2 regions of the Exiguobacterium sp. s102 genome follow, and region 1 is predicted to be linked to the other one. Evidence: riboswitches for the same ligand, from Rfam matches in the RefSeq annotation. Region 1 holds a riboswitch; the other holds the start of a gene.
What was found. A riboswitch is a leader RNA that binds a small molecule or an ion and turns the genes downstream of it on or off. The one in region 1 is predicted to bind FMN.
Positions count from the first base shown of each region.

Region 2: another riboswitch for FMN. It lies ahead of KNQ02_RS01600 (ECF transporter S component); the one in region 1 lies ahead of ribD (bifunctional diaminohydroxyphosphoribosylaminopyrimidine deaminase/5-amino-6-(5-phosphoribosylamino)uracil reductase RibD).

Region 1 is NZ_JACSML010000007.1:60,348-64,769, reverse strand. It holds gene KNQ02_RS13910 (thymidine kinase) at 1-75, shown strand, start outside; gene KNQ02_RS13905 (alpha/beta hydrolase) at 258-1,016, opposite strand; SAM riboswitch class I at 1,077-1,179, opposite strand; SAM riboswitch class I at 1,395-1,499, shown strand; FMN riboswitch at 1,652-1,796, shown strand; gene ribD (bifunctional diaminohydroxyphosphoribosylaminopyrimidine deaminase/5-amino-6-(5-phosphoribosylamino)uracil reductase RibD) at 1,955-3,001, shown strand; gene ribE (riboflavin synthase) at 2,986-3,612, shown strand; gene ribA (GTP cyclohydrolase II) at 3,612-4,422, shown strand, end outside.
Region 2 is NZ_JACSML010000001.1:329,944-334,365, forward strand. It holds gene KNQ02_RS01590 (NAD(P)/FAD-dependent oxidoreductase) at 103-1,155, opposite strand; gene KNQ02_RS01595 (YuzB family protein) at 1,248-1,481, shown strand; gene KNQ02_RS01600 (ECF transporter S component) at 1,542-2,108, opposite strand; FMN riboswitch at 2,266-2,405, opposite strand; gene KNQ02_RS01605 (HesB/IscA family protein) at 2,522-2,872, shown strand; gene KNQ02_RS01610 (NAD-dependent epimerase/dehydratase family protein) at 2,997-3,863, shown strand; gene KNQ02_RS01615 (GNAT family N-acetyltransferase) at 3,860-4,369, shown strand.

The DNA.
Region 1 (4,422 bases):
CGTTGCCGCCACTGCCATGAAGTGCCGGGGAAATCGCAAGCCCTGCAACAATGGAAGAAACAGCAACAGAACTGATGAAGTAAACGAAGGACTGATTCATCAGTCAGGACCACATCAATCAAATGGCCGATACTCCCATCGTTTCAAGGGGGCATCGGCCATTTTTTTGCGCATTCATATTGTTCTGGACGGCTTAGTCGATGCTTGAAACACGCATCGAAACAGTCTTCATCCCTTGCTTTTGCGCAGGAAAGACATCAACCGGTGTGGGTCAAACGACTATATTGGTGCACAAAGTGTGTTGCCTCGCGGACAATCGTTTCTTGATCGTAATCGAGGGTCGCGACATGATAGGAGTCAAGCAGGCAATAGCTCCGTTTGTCCGTCGAACCGATGACTTGATAAAGGTAATCCGAACTTTCAGGCGGGACGACATGGTCTTCGGCAGAATATAAAATAAGTGTTGGAATCTCGATGGCTGGTAAGAGTGGACGTGTCTGGTCAATCAAGGTCAAAAGTTCCGATGCGCAGACGACAGGGACCTGGTCATAGATGATTTCAAACGCTTCACGTTTAATGTCTGGGGTACTTTCTTTTAAGTAGCGTGGACAGTCTTCAAAAGATAATGCTTCATAGGCAGGAATCGCTAACGCTGCATTGATCGTAATCAATCCGTCAGCAGGTAATCCTTCCGCGACGAGTGCAAGGGCAAGTGTCGCACCCATCGATTGTCCGGCGATGAAAATGGACGAACAATGATTGGTTAAGACGTCGAACCCTTGGCGGAGGCTTTGTTTCCAATCTTCAGCAGTCGACGCTTCGAAATCACGGATGCTCGTCCCGTGTCCGTCGAGACGCGGGGCATACACGGTAAACCCTTGGGCGGCAAACTGCTCTCCGACAGTACGGACGCTTTGAGGGGTTGCGTTAAAACCGTGAGACAGTAAAATACCGATTGGACCTCGTTCAATCAAAAAAGCTTCTGCGCCAAACAGGACGGGTGATGATGAATTCATAAAGGGTTCCTCCTTCTATTAAAAAACTCGTAGTGCTTTAGGCGCACTACGAGATTCTCGTAAGTATCATCCAAAGCATCGGCTTTGCTGGTCGGAGCACCTTGCATGTTGCAGGTTGCCGTGGGTTCGTAGAGCCAGATCTCTCGCCCACTCTTGATATATCGTATAGGAATTGTCGGAATAATCATTGTGAAGAGGATAGCATTGATTGAAATACGTTGTCAAGACGTCAAAAAGAAGTCGAAATTGATAAACTGGGTAATTTGGTTTAATTTTGAAAATATGGTTGACTTGAGAAAGGAATCCCCGTAGTGTAAGCATTAGATTCACGACATAAGAACGACTTGAAACATCACACATATGAACTTCATACCGTAGCACTTATCGAGAGAGGTGGAGGGACTGGCCCTACGAAACCTCGGCAACAGACTTCTTACGTCGTACTGTGCCAATTCCGTCAGACGTTTGTCTGAAAGATGAGCGGAGCGGATTCTGCCTTAGTGCAGATGGAAGGATCCTTTTCTTTTAAGAGAAGGGTCCTTTTTTTGATGTTTTCCTAAAAAAAGAGAATGAAATACAATTCATTTTGTATTTTAGAATGACCTGTGCTAGTCTTGAGCTGTATAACTCAATAACCAGTTCTTCGGGGTAGGGTGAAAATCCCAACCGGCGGTGATGCGATTGATAAATCGATGAGCCCGCGACCTGCAGTGTACGCACTGTGGCTGACTTGGTGAGACTCCAGGGCCGACGGTAAAGTCCGGATGGGAGAAGGACGAAACAATGCGCTTGCTGCCATTTTCTGAAAAAATGTTTTCAGGGAAAGGTCTGTTTCTGTATGTGTAAAAACAGAAACGCGAGACGCTTATTTCGTCAATCCTTCAATCACGACGCCCCTTTTACAGGAGGCGTCTTTTTTATTGAAAGGAGCGGAAAAAATGGAAACATTCATGAGTTATGCGATGCAACTAGCACACATGTTAAACGGTCAAACGAGCCCGAATCCGAGTGTCGGCTGCGTCATCGTCAAACAGGGGCGGATTGTTGGTTTTGGGGCCCACCGTTATGCGGGAGGACCCCATGCCGAAGTCGAAGCGCTCCTCATGGCAGGTGAAGCAGCACGCGGAGCCGATCTCTACGTGACACTCGAACCGTGCAATCATCACGGCAAAACACCGCCGTGTACGGAAGCGATTCTAAAAGCCGGCATTGCGCGCGTCTTTGTCGCGACAAAGGACCGCCACGCGCTCGTCGCAGGAAGCGGTATCACACGTCTCCGTCAGGCGGGGATTGACGTCGAAGTCGGTCTACTAAAAGACGAGGCAGTGGCACTGTATGAACCATTTTGGACGGCGATTGAACGAAAACGTCCGCATGTCACAGTGAAAGTCGCCCAAACGATGAACGGGACGATTGCGACGGGTGAACAACGCTTTATCACTTCGGAAGCGGCACGTGCTGACGGACGGCAGTTACGCGGGATACACGACGCGATTCTCGTCGGAAGCGACACGGTGATCATCGATGACCCGGCACTGACGTTGCGCAGTTCGACCGGCATCGAACCGGTCCGTGTCATTGTCGATCGCCGCGGGCGCCTGACTGAAACATTCCAAGTCTTAAACGATGGCTTGAATCCGACGTACTGGCTGACGGAACAGCCACGTACGATAGAGCGCGAGAACGTGACGGTTTTCGTCGGGGCGTATGCGACACCGGACCAAATCCTCGAACTTTTATATGAACAAGGTATTCGCAGTCTGTTGATTGAAGGCGGTCCCACGATTCAATCCGCATTTTTAGAAGCGGATCTCGTGGATACGATCGAACTCTATCAGGCACCGTCCCTCTTCAGTAGGACCAAGTCTCTGACGACGGAACAGGACATCGAAGACCGTTTTGATTTAGTGAAAATGAACCAAATCGGACAAGACGTCCATCTCCAGTATGTACGAAAGGAGAGGATGACATGTTTACCGGATTGATTGAAGAACTTGGCACAATAAAACGGAAAGTCCCCCGTCCGAACGGGCTGGCGCTCGAAATTGAAGCGACAGCAGTGCTTGACGGAACAAAGATTGGCGACAGCATTGCCGTTGATGGGATTTGTTTGACGGTGACGGCGATGACGAAGAGCGGATTCACGGCCGATGCCGTCCATGAGACGATCCGAGCGACGTCGCTGCAGACGTTACGGGTCGGAGCAGCCGTTCAACTCGAACGCGCGATGCCGGCGAATGGACGGTTCGGCGGTCACTTCGTCAGCGGTCATATCGACGGAACGGCTCGGTTTCTCAGCCGGCGACCGGACGGTGAAGCGATGGAATACCGTTTTGAGGCAGGCGACTGGAGCAAGTACTGTATTCCGAAAGGATCGATTGCGATTAATGGGACGAGCCTGACACTGCAACATGTCGGAAACGACGCGGTGACGATTTCATTGATTCCCCATTCACGCCAAGTCACGACGTTCGATCGCTTGCAGACGGGTGCCCTCGTCAATATCGAATGTGACTTGATGGCGAAACATCTCTATCACTTTACGCAGAAGGATGCGAAGACGGACTGGTCGGCATTTTTAGGAGGCGAAGCATGATGAACGGATTTGATTCGATTGAAGAAGCAGTGGATGACTTAAAACGCGGACGACCGATCATCGTCTGTGACGATGAAAACCGTGAGAACGAAGGGGATCTCGTGTTACTTGCGGAACACGCGACCCCCGAGATGATTAACTTCATGATCACTTACGGCAAAGGACTCGTCTGTGTCCCGGTCAGTCCGGATATCGCAACACGACTCGAACTCCGGCCGATGACAGATGTCAACACGGATCCGCAGGGAACGGCTTTTACGATCAGCATTGATCATGAAGATGCGAAAACCGGCATCAGTGCAGCGGAACGGGCAATGACGATTCAGCGGATGTTGACGGATGGTCCAAAGCAGTTCAAGCGTCCCGGACACATCTTTCCGTTGATCGCAAACGAAGGCGGCGTTCGCGTCCGGCGTGGTCATACGGAAGCAGGGATTGATTTGGCACGGCTCGCGGGAAGCGCCGAAGCGGCCGTCATCTGTGAAATCATTTTAGACGACGGGACGATGGCACGGGTTGATGATTTAGTGACGTATAAAGCAGAACATGATTTAAAAATGATTACGATCGATGCTCTCGTCCGCTATCTCGAGCGCTCTGTCCGCCGTGAAGCGGAAGTCTTGTTACCGACGACGCACGGGGCGTTTCGGATGCTTGGTTATACGACACCTGACGCCAAGGAACATGTCACGGTGCTATCAGGTGAAGCAGAAGACGGGATGCTCGTCCGGGTTCATTCCGAATGTCTGACGGGTGACGTCTTCGGATCAAAACGGTGTGACTGCGGTCCGCAACTCGACGCGGCGCTCG
Region 2 (4,422 bases), on a different contig from region 1:
GTGAGGAGAAAGCAGAGGCATGTAAGCCTCTTTACTCTACATAAGTGGTGTATACAGCCTAAAATCCCCAAAGCGCCTAAATGGACTTTGGGGATTTTGCGTTTATTTAATCTTTTTATGTTTCCATAAGACACCTGATTTTAGAAGGCGTGGCACTTTTCCCGTCAGGGCCTGTTTACCCATGACGATTCCGAATCCATCTGATTTTCCGAGTGACCCGAGCATGCCGCGTAATTTGATTTCCGGTAATTTCGGAAGTTTTTTTCCGGCCCATTTCGCTTCAAGGACATCAACGACTTGATCCGCTTGATGCTCTGCGAGCTGTCCGCTTGGTGCATACGGGAGGCTCGCGCAATCACCGATGACGAACAAGTTATCGTATTCCGGAACGTGATGATGCTCCGCTAGTTTAATCCGTCCGCCGCTATCTGCTTCAAATCCGAGGTCACGGACAACTTTGACGGGTTGCGTTCCGGCTGTCCAAATCGTTAAGTTCGTCGGATAGACGTCCTCACCGTTGCGGACATCATCTGCTGTGACGAGGGTGACGTTCGAATTGTTGATGACATCGACGTCATGCTCCTCGAACCATTCCTGAACGTAAGAGGATACTTTATCAGATAAGAACGATAGGACAGATGGACCACGATCGAATAAACGAATCTTCAAGTCCTTGCGACTTTCGTGGAGTTCACTTGCCAGTTCAACACCCGAGAGACCGGCACCGACAATCGAGACCGTCGCGCCGGGCGACAGTCCACAAATCGCTTGATGCGTTTTGCGTGACTCTTCGAGTGTCTGAATGCTATAAGTAAACTCTTGAGCACCCGGTATGTTATGGTATTTATCTTCGCAACCTAATGCGATGATGAGATCGTCATAAAAAAGTTCTGTCCCGTCTTGCAAGAACACAGAATTCGTCTCTGGCGAGATGTTAACGACATGCCCATATTTATATGTGAGATGTTTCCCCTCCGGAAATTCAATCCGGACATCACGATCGGATAATGTACCTGCTGCAAGAGCGTAATACTCGGTCTTTAGTGCGTGATACGGCAATCGATCGACAAGCGTCACGGCGACCTCTTCATCCTTGAAGCGTTCACAAATTCGCATTCCGCCATATCCGCCACCTAAAACGACTAGTTGCTTCATAACTTAAAATCCCCCTTAGTTCCCCTAAATCAGTCTGACCTTGTATAATACGACAAGAGGAAGGTAAATTCCTGCTTAAAGGAGGAAAAAAAGTGAATCCCATTATTGAATTTTGTATCAGTAACTTAGCGGCAGGGACCCAAGTCGTCATGTCACAACTCGAACGCGACCCGAATGTCGATGTCGTCGAGTATGGTTGTCTTGGCTACTGCGGCATCTGCTCGCTTGACCATTTTTGTCTTGTTGACGGCCAGACCGTCATCGGAGAGACACCGGAAGAACTGTTAGAAAACATCTACGCTAAAATCGAAGAAAATGAACTCTAAAAAAATCCCCCACCTCAAATGAAGTGGGGGATTTTGTCGGTCGGCGGGCGCGCCTAGGACTTATGCAGCTTGTTGACGACGGTTGATCCAAGGTTTTAATTTTAAGAACAGCGGAATGAAGAGTGCTGAGATGAAGAGGGCCTTGATGATGTTGAACGGCAAGATACCAGCGATGATCGTTGTCCATTTGACAGCCGGATCAAGCATGTAGTCCATCCCGAAGAACCAAGCATATGCCGGGAGGATCAAAACATAGTTGAGAATCGCAAGTCCAAGTGCCATGGTAATGGTTCCTGCGACTAAGCCGGTTGCAAGACCTTGCGTTGATTTCTTTTTATGGTAGAACCAGCTGACAGGAAGAATGAAAGCAACACCCGCTGCAAAGTTTGCAAGTTCGCCGACCGGAACACCGCTTCCGCGGAAAATATAATAGAGAACGTTCTTCAATGCTTCGACGATTACACCCGCTACCGGTGAGAACATGATAGCAGCAATCAACGCCGGGACATCACTGAAGTCGATTTTTAAATAGTTCGGTAAAAAGGGTAGTGGGAAGTTGAGTAACATAAGAACAAATGAAATTGAACCTAACATTGAGAGTGTGACCATTTTTTGAGTGCGTTTCATACGAGTAAAATCTCCTTTTTTTCGTTCCTCTCGATGAAGTATTGGCATGACTGCGTCCAAAATAAACCCCCGTTGAATAAGATTCAACAGGGGAGAAGTCCGCAATAAAATAAGCCTATCCGAAATGTGCAAAATCGGAATAAGTCTATATACATGCCGCCATCTTCTCCCATCCAGACTATACTGTCGGCTCCTGAGTCACACAGAATCAGCAAATAGCGCCCTATTCGCTCGCGGGCTTCAGACAAAAGTCTGTTTACCGCCGGTCGGGAATTTCACCCTGCCCTGAAGATGGAACGATTTAATTTTTTTGATACAATTCATTTATACAACGAATTCAAGATAGTTTCAAGCAACTAGGTTTCGAATCTACGTAAAGTTGCGTATACTATAGAAAAAGGGAAGGTGATTACATGATCCAATTAACAGAAGCAGCTGCTCTTCAAGTCAAAGAGATGATGCAACAAGCGCCGGACGATGAAAGAAATCTCCGCATGCTCGTTCAAGGTGGCGGATGCAGTGGTCTCTCCTACGGAATGGGTTTCGATAGCCAAAAGGAGACGGACCTGACATTTGAGCAACATGGCGTCAATGTCATCGTCAATGAAAAAGACTATCCGGTCGTCAAAGGATTAGAAATTGACTATAAACAATCGATGCTTGGTGGCGGATTCACAATCACGAATCCGAATGCAATCGCGACATGCGGCTGCGGGACATCATTCAGAACAGCGACGAACGCCGGGACACCCGGTGGTTGCTAACTCACAACGTGGACCTCAGAGTCCGCGTTTTTTTGTTTTTTCGTGAGATACAGGATTTTAAGAATCGGGTAGAGAAGACAGTAGGGCAACGGAATGAGTACGTCATCATTAAGGAGGACTATCGATGCGAAAAGTGTTGATTTTTGGTGGGACACGTTATTTTGGAAGACGCCTGGCATTACGACTCGCTGACGCCGGCGATGATGTGACGCTCGTCACACGGGGGGAACATACGCCACCTGTCGCGAAGGGCTTGACATTCTTTAAAGGGGACCGGACGTCAAGCAGTACGATGAAAGATTTAGGGAGTCAAAACTGGGATATCATCTACGACAATATTTGTTTTAATCCATATCAAGCAAAACTTGCCGTCGATGCATTCGAAGGAAAGGTCGGACGCTACATCTTAACGTCGACGATGTCCGTCTATGACGGGGGAGGAGCAAATCTTTCAGAGCGGGATTTCAATCCGTTTCTCGGGAAATATGACTTGGAACAGGAACATGATTACGGGGAAGGAAAGCGCCAAGCAGAAAGTTATTTCTTTCAACGGGCGACATTTCCTGTTATCGCCGTTCGCTTCCCGGTCGTCTTAGGACCGGATGATTACACGGAACGTCTCGTCTTCCATGTGAAACGTGCGCTCGCAGGGACTCCTGTGGTGGCTGAAAACCTCTATGCGAAAATGGGATATATCTCAAGCTATGAAGCGGCCTCGTTCCTTGAATGGTGTGGTCGTTCGACGATGACAGGACCAATCAATGCAGCGAGTGACGGGGTGTTATCGATTCAAGATTTGATGGATAAGATTGACCGTGTCGCAGGAACGGAATCAACGTTCGCGACGACGGGCGACGATGAATCACCACTGGCGCCAGAACGTGATTTCTACATGGATACGTCAGCAGCGAAAAAAGCCGGCTATTTATTCCAACACGTCGACGAGTGGCTCGATCGACTCATTGAAGAGGAGGTACGAAATCACAAATGATTACGTTAGTAAAACCGTCCGTCCATCTCGAAACGGAGTATTTAGACTTTTTGGCAGAATGGGAACAATCCGGGGAACCGATTGTCCCGAGTGTCGTCAGCAAAACGTTTTTACCCCTCGCTGACTTTTTAGAGGAGCAGGAACAAGAGGCATTGACGGCTCCAGAGAACTGGGTGACGCACTCGACCTATTGGTTTTACGACGGGAAACAAATCGTCGGTGCTGTGAACTTCCGTCATGACTTAAACGATGGTTTAAAACAAATCGGGGGTCATATCGGATACGGGATTCGGCCGAGCGCCCGGAAGCGCGGTTACGCGACGGAAGGTCTGCGTCAAGCACTTGAAGTCGCAAAAGAACGTGGACTAGAATCGGTCTTGATTACGTGCAGTGCAGACAACATCGCGTCAGGACGTGTCATCGAAGCGAACGGCGGAGAAGAACTGGAGTCATTTATGAAAGAAGACGGGTCACGTGTACGACGATTCAACGTTCCGCTGTCTTAACATCATTCTAATCATCCTACTTTGATTAGGATGATTTTTAATTTGAGGGAGGG